Regions from separate parts of the Streptomyces sp. NBC_01591 genome, predicted to be linked through region 3. Evidence: riboswitches for the same ligand, from Rfam matches in the RefSeq annotation. Region 3 holds a riboswitch; each other region holds the start of a gene.
The links. A riboswitch is a leader RNA that binds a small molecule or an ion and turns the genes downstream of it on or off. The one in region 3 is predicted to bind cobalamin.

Region 1 (5,164 bases), 6.0 Mb from region 3:
CGCATCCCGTCGACCTCGAAGGCCGCGCAGGTGGCCGCGATCTGCCGCAACGCCGCGTCCCCGAGCAGTACTTCGGGCAGCAGCGCACGCGCGGCGACGATCCTCGCCCGCAACGCGTCCTCCTCGTCGGCCCACTTGGCGGCGAAGGCCGCTGGGTCGTCGTCGAACGCGAGACGGCGCCGCACGACCTCGACCCGCTGATCGGTCTCCCGGGACGCGGCGACCTCGACGGTCAGCCCGAAACGGTCGAGCAACTGCGGCCGCAGCTCGCCCTCTTCGGGGTTCATCGTCCCGACGAGCAGGAAACGCGCCGCGTGCCGTACGGAGACGCCCTCGCGCTCGACGTACGAGGCACCCATCGCGGCCGCGTCCAGCAACAGGTCCACGAGGTGGTCGTGGAGCAGGTTGACCTCGTCGACGTAGAGGATCCCGCGATGCGCGTCGGCGAGCAGGCCCGGCTCGAATGCCTTCACGCCCTCCGCGAGCGCCCGCTCGATGTCGAGCGCCCCGACGAGCCGGTCCTCGGACGCGCCGACCGGCAGCTCCACCATGCGGGCGTCCCGCGACACACCGGTCCCGGCCTCATGGGGGCCGTCGGGACACGCCGGGTCGGGCGACTCGGGGGCGCAGGAGAAGCGGCACCCGGAGACGACGTCCACCTCCGGCAGCAGCGCCGAGAGCGCGCGCACGGCGGTGCTCTTCGCGGTGCCCTTCTCTCCCCGTACGAGCACGCCACCGATGTTCGGCGCGACGGAGTTGAGAAGCAGGGCGAGTTGCAGGTCCTGCTGCCCGACGACGGCGGTGAACGGGAAATGCGTGCTCACGGGGCGATCCCTCCTGCGGGTGAATGGGCATGAAAAAGGCGGTCTCGGGACACACCGTTCATCGGCGTCCTCCGGGTGCTCCAGGGGCTCCGGGTGCTCCAGGGGGGATGAAGGGAAGTCCCGACGGTGCGCCCGACTCGATGAGCCGCAGCAACGCGTCGGTGTCCGCGTACTCCTCGATGAGATCGCCGAGGCGGTCGAGCTGTTCCTCGCGCAGCGCCGCGAACCCGGTGTCGGGAGCGGGGACGAAACGCCGGCCGGCGGCCTGTGCGACCTCGGTCAGGAAGCGGCGGCGGAATTCGTCGCTCTCCAGCGAACCGTGCCAGTGGGTGCCCCACACGGCGCCGACCCGGCAGCCGTCCAGGCTGTGTCCCCGGCCATCGGAGATGAACCCCTCGCCACCGTGCACGTCCGCCACGCCGTGGTGGATCTCGTACCCCTCGACCGGGGCACCGAGCGCCTCGCCGACGGGCCGGGCCAGGGTCTTCTCGCGGTCGAAGCGGATGCGTACGGGCAGCAGCCCCAGGCCCTCGACCTGCCCGGCCCGGGACTCGACCTCGTCCTCGATGTGCTCGCCGAGGATCTGGTAGCCACCACAGATGCCGAGGACCGGCCGGCCCTCGGCCGCGCGCCGCACCAGCGCGTCGGCGAGGCCGCGCTCGCGCAGCCAGGCCAGCGCCTTCACGGTGCCGCGGGTGCCCGGCACGACGACGAGATCGGCGTCGGACAGTTCCTCGGCACGGTCCACGAACCTGACGACGACGCCGGGCTCGGCGGCCAGCGCGTCCACATCGGTGAAGTTCGACATCAGGGGCACCGCGCACACCGCGACGCGCAGCACGTCCTCGCCGTGCGGCGGCGCGACGACCGACTCGCGCACGGCGCCGCGCAACGAGACCCGCAGACCGTCCTCCTCGTCGATGCCGAGGCCGTGGGCGAACGGCAGCACCCCGTACGTCGGCCGCCCCGTGATGTCCCGCAGCATGTCCAGGCCCGGCTCCAGCAGCGACACGTCGCCGCGGAACTTGTTGACGAGATAGCCGGCGATCAGCGACTGGTCCTCGGCGGCGAGCAGCGCGGTCGTACCGAAGAACGAGGCGAAGACGCCACCGCGGTCGATGTCGCCGACGACCACCACCGGGAAGCGCGCCGCCCGTGCGATGCCCATGTTCACGATGTCCGTGCGCCGCAGATTGATCTCGGCCGGACTGCCCGCCCCCTCGCAGATCACCGCGTCGTACGTGCCCCGGAGCTCCTCCAGGCACTCCAGGACCGTGGAGAGCAGCGCCTCCTGCCTGCCCCCGTGGTAGCCGCGCGCACTCATCTCGCCGACCGGCTTCCCCATCAGGACGACCTGGCTGGAGCGGTCGCTGCCGGGCTTGAGCAGGACCGGGTTCATCAGCGCGGTCGGCTCGACGCGGGCGGCCTGGGCCTGCATGGCCTGGGCGCGCCCGATTTCGGCACCCTCGCGGGTGACGAACGAGTTCAGCGACATGTTCTGCGCCTTGAAGGGCGCCACCTTCACGCCCCGGCGCACGAGCCAGCGGCAGATACCTGCCGTGACGACGCTCTTGCCCGCGTCGGAAGTGGTTCCGGCGACCAGTAGCCCGCCGCTCATGTGCTTCTCCGTCCTGCGATACGAGGTCCCGCGATACGAGGTCCTGCCCCGTTCGTTGAGGTGATCCGGCGCCCCGCGATCCGTCGTGCGGCGAGGGCCGCGCCGAGCCGTCCCGCCACGCACACGCCGAGGGCCAGCGCACTCACCCGGCGCGACAGCCGCACCGCGCGCTCGATGTCCTCGGTCTCCACCGCCCGGCCCGTCGCCCCGTTGAGCACGGGGCGGTGCTCGACCCGGCCGCCGTACGCGAGGGTCCCGCCGAGCCGTACGCCGAGCGCACCCGCGAACGAGGCCTCCACCGGGCCCGCGTTGGGGCTCGGGTGCTTGGCGGCATCGGCCCGCCAGGCGCGGACCGCTCCACGCGGCCGCCCTCCGGCGGCCACGGCGAGCAGGGCCGTGAGCCGGGCGCCGGGCCAGCCCGCGAGGTCGTCGAGGCGGGCCGAGGCCCAGCCGTAGCGCCGGTGACGGGGCGACTTGTGGCCGACCATGGCGTCGAGGGTGTTGGCGGCCCGGAAGCCGGCCAGTCCGGGGACCCCGGCCAGCGCGCCCCACACCAGGGCGCCGACCACGGCGTCCGAGGTGTTCTCCGCCACGGACTCGACGACGGCGCGGGCGATCTGCGGTCCGTCCAGGGACTGCGGGTCGCGCCCGCACAGATGCGGCAGCCGCTCGCGGGCCAGGTCGATGTCACCGGCCGCCAGGGCGTCGCCGATGGCCCGCGCCTCACGCCCCAGGGACGTACCGCCGACGACAGACCAGGTGGTGGCCGCGGTCAGTGCCACGGAGGCGGCGGGGCTGCGGTGTACGGCACGGGTGATCAGCGCGGCACCACCCGCGGCGCCTCCGGCGCAGACGAGGGTGTGCAGCGCGCCCCAGCCGCGGTGGTCGCGCCACAGACGGCGCTCGACGCCCGCTGCGGCCCGCCCGAAGGCGGCGACCGGGTGCCCCCTGCGGGGGTCACCGAGCAGCAGATCGCCGATCAGACCGGCCGTGGCGCCGTACGCGAAGATGCGGTCGGCTCGCACGGCTCAGCCGGCCGTCGCGCCTCGGCGGACCTTCGTACAGGCGGCTCTCGTCGAGAGCGCCGAAACAGCGGACGCACGGCAGCCAGGCATGGCGATATGTCCTCACTCAGGGTCCGCGCCCTGGTTCGACGTGACCGGCGACGAGAGTCTCCTGGCTCCCGGATCCGCGATTCCCCCGGCCTTCCAGCCCGCTCGCGCGTGCCGTGACTTCCGGTGTGGGGGACCGCTCCCCGGTGACAGTGGCGGGACCGCGCCGGATTCGCACCGGCTTCCTCTGCTGTCGCCGTAATTGGCTCCGGCAGTCCACCACGCTCCGCGAACGCCCGTCAACCTGCCGTTGACCTGCGGCGGCGCAGTGTGCTGAGACGCACATCGGGCCGGACACATGTGGTGTCCGGCCCGACGGGGGAGCGTGCGCGGGAGTGGCTCAGGCGACGATCAGATAGATCCCGTACGCGACGGCCGCGGCGCACAGCGCGAAGCAGACGTACGCGCCGGCGCGGGCCAGCAGCAGCGAGCCGCCGGAGCCGCCCTGCGCCGCCGGTTCCGGCTGCTTGGAGAGGCCGACGATGCCCAGGGTGAAGAGGCCCACCAGCGCGACGGTGACAACGAGGGAGACGCCGAATACGGAGCCGAGGGCTGCCCAGTCGATGTTCATGCTGAATCCTTAGACGGCTGACCTGTCGGCCGGCTCAGACGGTGGCGGGTCGCGCCGGGTCCTGGGTGGTCCCGGCCGGGGCCGGAATCGTGGTCATGAGGTTCTGGGCCGGTGCCTGGACCGTGGCCGAGGCCGTGGTGGGCGGCGGGCTGACGGCGGCGATGGCCGTGGTGACGACGCCCGCGGGCTCGGCGTCGCCGTCCGTCGGCGCGACATCGCCGTGGCCGACCGGCTTGCGGCGCGACACCAGCCAGATCGCACCGGAGCCCGCGACCAGCAGCGCCGCGACGACGACGACGCCCCAGGTGCCCTGCTTGGTGAGGAGCTCCGCGCCCGCGCCGACCAGACCCGCGGCCGGCAGGGTCAGACCCCAGGCGACGAACATCCGGGTGGCGGTGGACCAGCGGACCACACCGCCCTGGCGGCCGAGGCCCGCGCCCATCACGGCGCCGGAGCAGGACTGGGTGGTGGAGAGGGAGAAACCGAGGTGCGAGGAGGCCAGGATGACCGTGGCCGCACTGGTCTGGGCGGCGAAGCCCTGCGGCGGCTTGAGGTCGGTGAGGCCGCTGCCCATGGTGCGGATGATGCGCCAGCCGCCCAGGTAGGTGCCGAGAGCGATGGCCGCACCGGCGCAGACGATGACCCAGACCGGCGGGTTGGCGCCCGGGTTCAGGACGCCGCCGGTGACCAGGGCCAGGGTGATGATGCCCATGGTCTTCTGTGCGTCGTTGGTGCCGTGGGCGAGGGAGACCAGCCCGGCCGAGGCGATCTGGCCGGCCCGGTAACCCTTGGCGGTGGCCTTCTCCTGGGCGTCGTTGCGGACCTTCCCGCCGATCCGGTACGTCAGCCTGGTGGCCAGCAGCGCGGCCAGACCGGCGACGATCGGGGCGGCGAGGGCGGGGAGCAGCACCTTGGTGACGACGGTGCCGCCGTTGACGGACGACCAGCCCGCCGACATCACGGCCGCGCCGATCAGGCCGCCGAACAGGGCGTGCGAGGAGCTGGACGGCAGTCCGACCAGCCAGGTCAGCAGATTCCA
Region 2 (5,164 bases), 5.4 Mb from region 3:
GACCGCTCCAACGCGCCCTCCAGGACCGGCAGTCCGATCTGGAGGACCGCTTTGATGCCGCCGGTCGGACGGCCCCGCAGCCGTCGTGCGGTGCGCAGCCGCATCACATCGGCGACCATGTTCGGCGCGAACGTCATCGCGACGACGACGGCGACCCCCGCCTCGTACAGCGCACCCGGCAGCGACTTCAGCAGCCGGGCCGGGTTGGCGAGCGAGTTCGCCGCACCGACGCAGATCAGCAGGGTGGCCAGCTTCGCCCCGTCGTACAGCGCGAAGAGCAGTTGCTCGGCGGTGACCCGGCCACCGATCCTGACCCCCTTCGCCCAGTCGGGCAGCGGCACTTCCGGGAGCGTGAACACCAGGTGTGTACCGGGGATCGGCGAACCGAGAAAGACGGAGAAGACCAGCCGCACACCGATGACGAACAGCCCGATCCTGATGAACGCCCCGTACGAACGGGCCCACGGCGCGTCCGTGCGGCGCGCCGCCACGACGTAACCGGCCACCCCCACCAGCAGTCCGAGCAGCAGTGGGTTGGTGGTCCGGGACGCGGCGGTGGCGAGGCCGAGCGCCCACAGCCACCAGGCCCCGGCGGGCAGGGCGTTGCTCCGGGTCGCCTCGGGGGCGCGCAGCGGACGGCGGCGCGCCAGGACCGTGGAGCTGGTCGGGGCGGTCATCCGCGGCGGCGGCGGGCCTGCACGACTGCGGCGATGCCGAGGAGGAGAACGGCGCCGACACCGACGAGCACCCCGGCGGAGGGGCCGCCGGAGCCGGAGGAGGCGGCGGACTCGGCGGGTGCCGCGGAGGCGGACTCGGACGCGGCAGGTGTGCCGTGTCCGTCGCCGGAGACCTGTTCGCCGCAGCCCGAGTCCGGGTAGCCGGTGATCGCGCAGAGCATTGCGTCGCTGCTGTACCGCAAGGGTTTGGCCACCGCGGCGAGCGCCTCCGCGGCGCTCGCGTCGGGGCCGACCTGCGCGCACGCGGTGCGCAGGGCGGGCGGAGTCTCACCCACGGGGGCGTCCGAGGCCGTGCCCGGGTCGATGACGAGCGCGATCCGCTTGGTGCCGTCCTTGGCCGGGGTGTCCGCGCAGATCTTCGTGAATTCGGGGGCGCGGCGGGGCTTCGCCGAGTCCTGGGAGTCCTCGCTCACCGAGAACCGGAAGCCCTGCACCGCCCCGTCGTCCGGCCGGACCAGGGACGGGCCCTGGGTGGCGTACGTCCAGTCGGAGCCCGAGCTCTCCCAGAACGACCAGTACCGGTACCCGGCCGCCTGGGCCGGTCCCGCGCCGAGCACGGCCAGGACGGCGCCCAGGACCACCAGCAGCGCGGTGGCCCTTCCCGCGCGCCTCACGGCTGCCTGTTCTTCCGGCGGCCGCTGATCAGGAAGAACGCGATCGCAGCTAGGACGAGGCCGATGCCTATGTACCACCACACGCCCCCGATCACGTCGTCGCCGCTGTGGACCTGGTCCTTCTCCGTGGCCTCGTACCCGGTGTCGGCGGACGGGTCGGGCGTCACGACGGCGGCGGGCGCGGGGCCGGCCGCGTTCAGCCGGGCGACCAGGTCGTCGCCGCCGAAGTCCCGGGCGTTGTTGCCGGTGGCGTGGGCGGCCAGGATCAGCTGGGCGTAGGCGGCGGGACCGCTCTGGGCGGCCCACTCCGCGGAGTTCTTCTTCAGCCAGTCGATCGCCCCGGCCGCCTTGTCCTGGTGGCCGGCCGCGGACAGCGCGACGACCGCGTCCGCGGTGTTGCCGAAGTCGGGCTGCGGGCTCGTGTCGGTGGCACCCGGCATCGGCGCCAGGTTCAGGTGGCCGCTCCCCGCGAGGGCGCCGGTGAGGTAGTGGGCGCCGTTCTGGGCGGCCTGCTCGGGCGTGAGACCGGAGCCGGTCCGGCAGCGGGGCGCCTTGCCCGCGGCGTTGTTCCCGACGGCGATCGCCTTGCCCATCGTGCCGAGCACGGCGGCCGCGGTGGCGTCCCCGTTCGCGGCGAGCTTCCCCTTCTTGTCCGGCTGGTAGGCGAAGGCGCCGCCGTCCTTGCCGCCGCACGGGATCGCGAGCGCGAGCAGCGGGTCGTACGGGGTCTTGCCGCCGGGGGTCGTGATGTCCGCGAGCCGCTGCCCCTGCCGGGCGAGGGCGCCGATCACCAGGGAGGTGGAGTTGGCATCGCTGGGCGCGCCCGCGGTGTAGCCCCAGCCGCCGTCCTCGTTCTGCACGGACTTCAGCCAGCGCACCGAGTTGTTCACGATCTCCCGGTGCCCGCCGACCTCGACCAGCGCCTGGGTGGCGGCCGCGGTGGCATTGGTGTCCAGCACCGTCTTCGCGTCGCACGGCTTGGAGGCATCGGCCCGGAACGCGGCGTAGGCGCCGTTGGCGCACTGCTGGGAGATCAGCCAGTCCACCGACTTCGTGGCCGGTGTGACCCCTTCGAGCCGCTGGGCGAGGAAGGACAGCGACTGCCGCCACACCCCGTCGTAGGTGGGGTCCTTCGTGCCGTACAGCCCGGCAGGCAGTGCGACGGACGGCGAGGGCGAGGGGGACGGCGCTGCGACCGCGACCGGCGCAGCGGTCGCGCAGAGCACGGCGGCGGTGGCGGCGAGCGTTGCTGCGCTGCGACGTACGGTCATGGCTGGCGGGGCCTCTCCTGCGGGGTGAACCGGGCACAGGCACGCTCAGGCACCAGGCTCCGGCTCCGTATACCTCGACGGTGCCGACCACCGGGGGTCCGGTGGTCCGAGCCGGTCACGACCGCGGACAGGGCATTCCGACTCACCGTCTGCGACGACGGCTCACGGCTGCGTGGTCAGTGCCGGATTCGCACCGGCTTCCCCCTGAACGGGCATGATGACGACCCGCACACTCTACCGGGCGGGCCCGGCCGGGCCCTGGGCGGCTTCGGCTCGCCGACAACTCGGGAAACCCACTGGCGAGTCCGGCCCCGAACGGGCGACCATGTCCCGCATGAGTGATCAACCCGCACGCTGGAGCCAGGCGACCGTCTACCCCGACATGTGGGCGGACCCGGACGACGACCCCCGCAACAAGGACGGTGACAGTCCGGACGGTGAGCTCCCGACGCTCCAGGACTTCCTGACCGACTACCGGCTGACCCTGCGGATGAAGTGCGACGGCCTGGACGCGGAGCAGCTGGCCCGCCGGTCGGTCCCGCCGTCGACGATGTCGCTGCTCGGCCTCCTCCGCCACCTCGCCGAGGTGGAACGGGACTGGCGCAACTGGATCACCGACGGTGAACCGCTGCCGAAGCTGTACGGCAAGCGTGACGGGGACTTCGACGGAGCCGTCGCCGATCAGGCCGTGGTCGACGCCGCGTACGCCGATCTGGAGCGCGAGCAGGCCGCGACCGACGCCGCGCTGGCCGGGCACCTGGACCTGGGCGAGCGGCTGGGGAAGGACAAGATCTCCGTCCGGGAGCTGCTGGTGCACAGGATCGAGGAGTACGCCCGTCACTGCGGGCAGGCCGACCTGCTGCGCGAGTGCATCGACGGACGGGTGGGCCAGTGAGGCCCGGCCGGTGAGGTGAACAGTGCGAGGTGGGGCGGCCCGCCCCACCTCGTACTCGCACTCACACCGCGATGTACGTCACCGGCTCGCTTCCCGTCACCGCCTCCGCGCGCCCGAGCTTCACCAGCCGCCGCAGATGCGCCTCCGCCTCCGAGACGGCGATGTTCCGGGAACCGTGCGGGATCTGTTCCCAGGGCCGGTTCCACTCCATCCGCTCGGCCAGCTCCCACGGCGTCAGCGGCTGGGCCAGCAGCCCCAGCAGCCCGGTCAGCCGCTCCTCGTGATGGCCGAGGAGTTCCCGTACGCGTCCCGCCGCATCGGTGAAGGCGTACTGATGGGCGGGCAGCACCTCGGCGGCCCCGAGCCGGCCGATGCGCTCCAGCGAGTCGAGGTAGTCGCCGAGCGGATCGGTGACCGTCGCATCGTCCGGGCCCTCGTACAGCCCGATGTGCGGACTGATCCCCGGCAGCAGGTGATCCCCCGAGAAGAGCCGGCCCCGGCCCGGCAGATTCCCCGGATGCTCCTCCTCCAGGTGCAGGCACACATGCCCCGGCGTGTGCCCCGGCGTCCAGATCGCACGCAGCCTGCGCCCCGCCAGACCGAGCAGCTCACCGGGCACGATCTCCCGGTCCGGAAGCGCGGCCCGCAACCCCGGCAGGGTCCGCGTCCGCCCCCCGCCGGCCGCGGCGGCCCGCAACGGCGCGAGGTGCTCCTCGGGCGCGCCGACCGCGGTGAGCTTGGCCGCGAGATACGTCAGCCAGGTGCCGGGCCGGGACTCCCGGGTACGTCGCACGATCGCGGTGTCCGCCGCATGCATGGCGATCCAGGCCCCCGAGGCCTCGCGTACCTGCCCGGAGAGCCCGTGGTGGTCGGGGTGGTGGTGGGTGATGACCACCCCGTGGATGTCGGCCATCTCCGTACCGACAGCGGCGAGCCCGGACCCGAGCGTGTCCCACGCCTCGGGATCGTCCCACCCGGTGTCGATCAGGACCGGCCCCCGGTCGGTGTCCAGGACGTGCACGAGGGTATGGCCGAGCGGATTGTCCGGGATGGGCACCTTGATGCTGTGCACGCCCCCGCCGTGGTCGGTCACCTGCGTCATGAGGTCCCCATCTCTCTCGGCGACGTGCGGCTGCGATCCGTCGCGCCCGCTGTGGGTGCATCGCGCCCACTGTAACGAGAACTTGTTCCAGTAGTAGCCCTGGTCGACCATCTCGTCAGGGGTGCCGTCGTGGCCGTGGACTCCTGGAACTGGAACTGGTATCAGTTCTGACACAGAGTCAGATACCGAGTCGGGTAACGCACCGGGCCGCGGGAGGCAGCAGCCATGACCGAGCTTGTCGAACACGGAAAACTGTTCATCGGCGGGGAGTTGGTCGATCCGCTGGGCCGGGACACGATCGAGGTCGTCTCGCCGCACACCGAACAGGTCATCGGCCGGGTGCCGCACGCCTGCGAGGCGGATGTGGACCGGGCCGTCGCCGCCGGGCGGCGGGCGTTCGACGAGGGGCCCTGGGCGCGGACGAGCCTGGACGAGCGGATCGCGGTGGTCACCCGGATCAAGGACGGGTTCGCCGTGCGGTACGAGGAGATCGCCCGGGTCATCAGCTCGGAGAACGGCACCCCGTACACATCGAGCGTCATGGT
Region 3 (5,164 bases):
TCGATGTGTCCCGTCCTCAGATCGGCCCGGGCGGCGCGCAGTTGGGCCGTCTGCGGGAACGAACCGATCGTGGTGGTCGGCAGCAGCGGGAGCCGGAGGCGGGCGTGCTGGGCCGCTGCCCGCTGCGGATAGGGCAGTTCGCGCCGCGTGTCGGACTCCGTGACGGCCGAGACGCGCGCCCGTACCGCCGGATCGTGAGTGATCGCCGAACCGGCCCGTGAGGCCAGATCGGCACGGTTGGCGACGAGTTCGGCGGCGATCGTGTCCGTGCCCCGGGCGAGCCCCTTGGCGAGGGTGGCGATCTCGGCCGACTTCTGCCGGGCGAAGGCCAGCCAGCGCACCGCCTGCGGGTCGATGTCACGCTCGGCGGCCAGGTCGAGGGGGACATGCAGCAACGAGCAGGAGGCCGCGACGTCGACCCGGTCGGCGAGACCGAGCAGGGTGCCGAGGGTGGCCAGGGACTGCTGGTAGTCGTTGATCCATACATTGCGGCCGTCGACGACCCCGGCGACCAGCCGCTTGCCCGGCAGACCGCCGACCGCGGCGAGATCCCGCAGATTGGCGGCTGCCGGACCGGTGAAGTCCAGCGCGAGGCCGTCGACCGGGGCCTTCGCCAGAACGGAGAGTGCCTCACCGAGCCGGTCGAAGTAGGAGGCGACGAGAAGCTTCGGCCGGTCTGCGAGCGTGCCCAGGTCCCGGTAGGCGCGCGCGGCGGCGTTCAGCTCCGCCGGGGAACGGTCCTGCACCAGCGCGGGCTCGTCGAGCTGAACCCACTGCGCACCGGCCGCACGCAGATCGGCCAGAACCTCGGCGTACACCGGCAGCAGCCGGTCGAGCAGTGTCAGCGGCTCGAAGTCGGCAGCGACACCGGGAGCGGGTTTGGCCAGCAGCAGATACGTCACCGGACCGACGAGCACCGGCCGGGGGTTGTGCCCGAGCGCCAGCGCCTCCCTGAACTCCTCGACCTGCTTGGCGGAATCGGCGGCGAAAACGGTGCCGGGGCCGAGCTCCGGCACCAGGTAGTGGTAATTCGTGTCGAACCATTTGGTCATTTCGAGCGGCGCCACGTCCTGCGTACCACGCGCCATCGCGAAATAGCCGTCCAGCCCGTCGGTCTCGACGGCCTCGCGGTGCCGGTCGGGTACGGCACCGACCATCACGCTGGTGTCCAGCACATGGTCGTAGTACGAGAAGTCACCGGTCGGGACCTCGTGGATGCCGTCGGCGGCGAGCCGACGCCAGTTGGCACGGCGTAGTTCTGCGGCGGTCTCCCGGAGCGCCGCCGCGGTGACGCGGCCCTTCCAGTACCCCTCGACGGCCTTCTTCAGCTCCCGGTCGCCCCCGTGGCGGGGGTAGCCGTACACGGTGGCCCGGGCTGCCGCGGCTGCGGACTCGGTGGTCACGGAACTCTCCTTCGCGAGCGTGTCCTGATACGACCCCGGGACGGATCGCAGGCGCGAAGGGATGACGGACCGGGCGGATCCGCGGCGCCGTGCCGGCGCGCGTGACCTGCCCGATATGTACGCCGACCCGCCCACGAGGTCACCGGAATCACCGTGCGCGTCCGACGCGCACGGGCAGTGGCAGGTCTTCGGACTCGCGGGCGCGTCTCGCGTACGAGACACCTACTGGCCGTCGCTTCCCGGACCCGTCGGGTCCAGTGCTCGATGACGGCGGTCGTTCCCACTCACCGCTGCGGGGCAGTCCCGGATTCCCACCGGGTTCCCTCTTGCGACGCGCCTGTCTGGCGGACAGGGCGAACCAGCTGCACCCCCACCCTAGGGCTTCTCCTCCGGATCCTGCCAGGGCCACCTCCTGCGGTGCCGGGCTCGGCCACAACTCCTGCCCAGGCCCGCCCTCGGCTGATCGTCCGGGGGATCGCCGTCGACGGGATCAGTCGCCCGGCGAAGGGGACAGCGGCTGTCCGCACCGCAGGTTCCACCGGCCGGACCGGCCGCTGAGCCCGGTCAGTGTCAGGGGGGCGATGTCCAGGCGCCAGAACGCCTCCACCGGCAGAGCGAGTGCCCCGACGATCACCGCCCGTACCACCGCCGGCTCGACGACCCCCAGCACGCGGCCGCCCTCGCCGCCCTCGGCGGATGCCGCCGTCCCCACCGTCTCAAGCCAGCGTCCGGCCCGGGCGCAGAGATCCAGCAGGGACTCGCCGCCATGGGGAGCCGCCGAAGGATCGGTCAGCCAGGCCGACACGGCCTCCGGCTCGGCCGTGCTCACCGCTGCCAGCCGTCGACCGCTCCACCGGCCCATGTCCCAGCCACGGACCGCCGGTTCGGGCCCGGCGCGCAGCCCCAACGCGTCGGCGGTCCCGGCGCATCGCGCGGACGGCCCGCGCAGATACCGGTCGGCGGCGGGCACCGCCGCGGCGACGGCCCCGGCCCGGCGGGCCCCGGCCGCGTCGAGCGGCGCGTCACCGTCGAAACGGGCCTCGCGCAGCGCGGCGTTGAGCGCCGGTGAGATCAACATCACCTGTACCGTCATGACCCGGTCAACTCCCTGAACTCTGGCCCCTTGGGTGTGCCCACCCTGGCATCAGGGCGATCCGGCCTCCGTCGGCGCCATGGCAGGGGGCCGCCTCCAAGGGGTATCGTCACGACGAGCATGACGTAGGTGCGACGGAAGTCCGGTGAGAATCCGGCACGGTCGCGCCACTGTGAACCCGTATCTGTGCGGGAAGTCAGACCCAGCACCTACGTCTCAGGCACCACGATCGGGACGCGTGTTCCCTCAGGAGGTTCTGCCATGGCACAGACTGCTGCCCCCGCCACCGCCGTACCGGCGATCACTCCCATCTCCCTGAAGGCCATTGCCCCTTGGGCGGTCTTCTTCGGCATTCTCATGCTCGTACTGCTCTACTTCGTCGGCGCCGAACAGGGTGCCACCGCGGTCATCTCCGGCGAAGGTGTCCACGAGTGGGTCCACGACGGCCGCCACTTGCTCGGTTTCCCCTGCCACTGACGTACCGTCCGATCCAGGGGAAACCTCATGAACTCCATATCTGTCAGAGCTCTGCTTGTTCGCGGCATGCTGGCCGGCCTTGCCGCGGGTGCGTTCGCTCTGCTGGTCGCCTACTTCCTCGGTGAGTCGCGCGTGGACGCGGCCATCGCCCTTGAGGAGTCGCACAGCCATCACCATGACGGCGGCGAGGAACTGGTCAGCCGCACCATGCAGTCCACCGCCGGCCTCGCCACCGGTGTACTGGTCTTCGGCGTGGCGATCGGTGGCATCGCCGCCCTCGTCTTCTGCTACGCCCTCGGCCGGATCGGCAGGTTCGGCCCACGGGCCACGGCCGCCCTGATCGCGGGTGCGGCCCTGCTGACGGTGTACGTCGTGCCGTTCCTGAAGTACCCGGCCAACCCGCCGGCCGTCGGCAACCCCGACACCATCGGCCCGCGTACCGCCCTGTTCTTCCTGATGGTCGCCCTCAGCGTGCTGCTGGCCGTCGCCGCGGTCATCCTCGGCAAGCGGCTGGCTCCCCGCCTGGGCAACTGGAACGCGACGATCACGGCATCCGCCGCCTATGTCCTGGTGATCGGACTCGCCTACGCGTTCCTGCCCTCGTACAACGAAGTCGGCAAGGACTTCCCGGCCGCCCTGCTGTGGGAGTTCCGCCTGAGCACCCTCGCCGTGCAGGCCACCCTCTGGGTGACCTTCGGCCTCGTCTTCGGCCATCTGACGGACCGGCTGCTCGCGCCCGGGACCGGCTCCGTCACAACCGGAAACAGCCCGGCGAACCGGGCGGCCACGGCGGCCGGCTGACCGGCACAACGCCTGCAGGCCGATGCGCGGAACCCCGCCGGGAGCTCCCGGCGGGGTTCCGGCGTTCCTCCACCGTGCACCGGCCGGTCCGGCGGCCGAACCCGTCGCCCGCGGGCCCGGCGGCCACCGGCTCACTCCCCGGCCTGCGGGCCCCAGTCGATCCGGTAGTGCTTCAACTGCTCGTCCTCCTTCACCAGGCGCATTCCGACGGCTTCCATGACGCGCTGGGACGCGAGGTTGTCCAGATCGGTGTCACCGTGCACACAGCTCACCCCCTGATCGCGGGCGAACCGGAGCAGGGCGCGCAACGCCTCGGAGGCGTACCCCATCCCCTGCGCCGAGGGGACGAGGCCGTAACCGATCGTGACGTGCCCGTTCTCGTCCGGTGCACCGTGGAATCCCAGCCCGCCGATCACCACTCCGTCCGCGAGGCGACGTATCTCGTACGAACCGAAGGGGCTGGGGTCCCCGGACCTCGCACAGGTGTCGAGGAAGCGCTCGGCCGCGGCCGTCTCGCCGGGGGAGGGGTAGCCGGGCGCCCAGCGCGCCCCGTCTCCCGGCGTGCCCGCCATCACGTGCAAGGCGTCGGAAGCGTTCATCGGGCGGAGGAGGAGGCGCGGGGTCTCAAGGTCGGTCATGAGCGAGTGGAATATCACGCGGGACGGGCGGACGGCATCCGAATTGACCGGCCGGTGCGGCCGGTCAGGAGGGCACCGCGGCCGAGGGCGCCCTCCGGACGGAATGGCCGAACCGTCCGGCGGACGCCCCGCGCGGCCCCTGAGCACCCTCGTCGCGAATCTCCCGGACTCACCCGGCGGAAGGGCCCTGGGCGTCCGTCCGGCCCGTACCGAAGTCGAAGTCCCCGGAGAACGCCGCCGCCATCCGCAGATGGCCGGCCGCCTCCGCGCTCCGTCCCTGGCGCTCGAGGGTGCGGCCCAGCATCAGCCGCGCATAGTGCTCGACCGGGTCGCGCTCCAGCACCGCCCGCAACTCCGCCTCGGCCTTGCCGAGCCGCGCCGAGTGGTAGTAGGTCCGGGCCAGCAGCAGACGCGGCGCCACCTGCTCCGGCACCTCCTCGACCAGCCCCTCCAGGATTCGGGCCGCGGTCATGTACTCCTTCGCTTCGAAGAACATCTGCGCACGGTCCCAGCGGTCGGCAGCCGTGCCGAACTCGTAGTAGATGTCGCTCACTTGACCTCCTCTGTCACGGACCGTCCCCGGATCGTGCCCGGCTCCGTCCAATCGCTGAACCGGCTACCGGTCAGCCACCCTGCGATTGCCGGAACGACGCATGGTGGTTGAATATTCCACTAAATCATCGGCGTGGGTACCGGCACTCCCGGGCCCGCACAGGAATAGGTTGAGCGCCATGAGCAATCTCGATCGCCAG

Region 1: it holds a riboswitch for cobalamin, as region 3 does, so the genes downstream of both, OG978_RS10160 (cobalamin biosynthesis protein) here and OG978_RS38015 (CbtB domain-containing protein) in region 3, are expected to answer to the same signal.
Region 2: it holds a riboswitch for cobalamin, as region 3 does, so the genes downstream of both, OG978_RS13115 (prenyltransferase/squalene oxidase repeat-containing protein) here and OG978_RS38015 (CbtB domain-containing protein) in region 3, are expected to answer to the same signal.

The regions. Positions count from the first base shown of each region.
Region 1 covers NZ_CP109327.1:2,172,628-2,177,791, reverse strand. The annotation lists gene OG978_RS10170 (putative cobaltochelatase) at 1-824, opposite strand, end outside; gene OG978_RS10165 (cobyric acid synthase) at 883-2,442, opposite strand; gene OG978_RS10160 (cobalamin biosynthesis protein) at 2,439-3,467, opposite strand; cobalamin riboswitch at 3,613-3,741, opposite strand; gene OG978_RS10155 (hypothetical protein) at 3,895-4,125, opposite strand; gene OG978_RS10150 (inorganic phosphate transporter) at 4,160-5,164, opposite strand, start outside.
Region 2 covers NZ_CP109327.1:2,803,867-2,809,030, reverse strand. The annotation lists gene OG978_RS13125 (energy-coupling factor transporter transmembrane component T) at 1-677, opposite strand, end outside; gene OG978_RS13120 (SCO2322 family protein) at 674-1,351, opposite strand; gene OG978_RS13115 (prenyltransferase/squalene oxidase repeat-containing protein) at 1,348-2,622, opposite strand; cobalamin riboswitch at 2,732-2,866, opposite strand; gene OG978_RS13110 (DinB family protein) at 2,948-3,517, shown strand; gene OG978_RS13105 (MBL fold metallo-hydrolase) at 3,579-4,619, opposite strand; gene OG978_RS13100 (aldehyde dehydrogenase) at 4,845-5,164, shown strand, end outside.
Region 3 covers NZ_CP109327.1:8,203,072-8,208,235, forward strand. The annotation lists gene metE (5-methyltetrahydropteroyltriglutamate--homocysteine S-methyltransferase) at 1-1,403, opposite strand, end outside; cobalamin riboswitch at 1,582-1,764, opposite strand; gene OG978_RS38010 (histidine phosphatase family protein) at 1,894-2,496, opposite strand; adenosylcobalamin (AdoCbl) riboswitch at 2,606-2,754, shown strand; gene OG978_RS38015 (CbtB domain-containing protein) at 2,758-2,973, shown strand; gene OG978_RS38020 (CbtA family protein) at 3,001-3,774, shown strand; gene OG978_RS38025 (GNAT family N-acetyltransferase) at 3,906-4,412, opposite strand; gene OG978_RS38030 (tetratricopeptide repeat protein) at 4,582-4,965, opposite strand; gene OG978_RS38035 (pirin family protein) at 5,144-5,164, shown strand, end outside.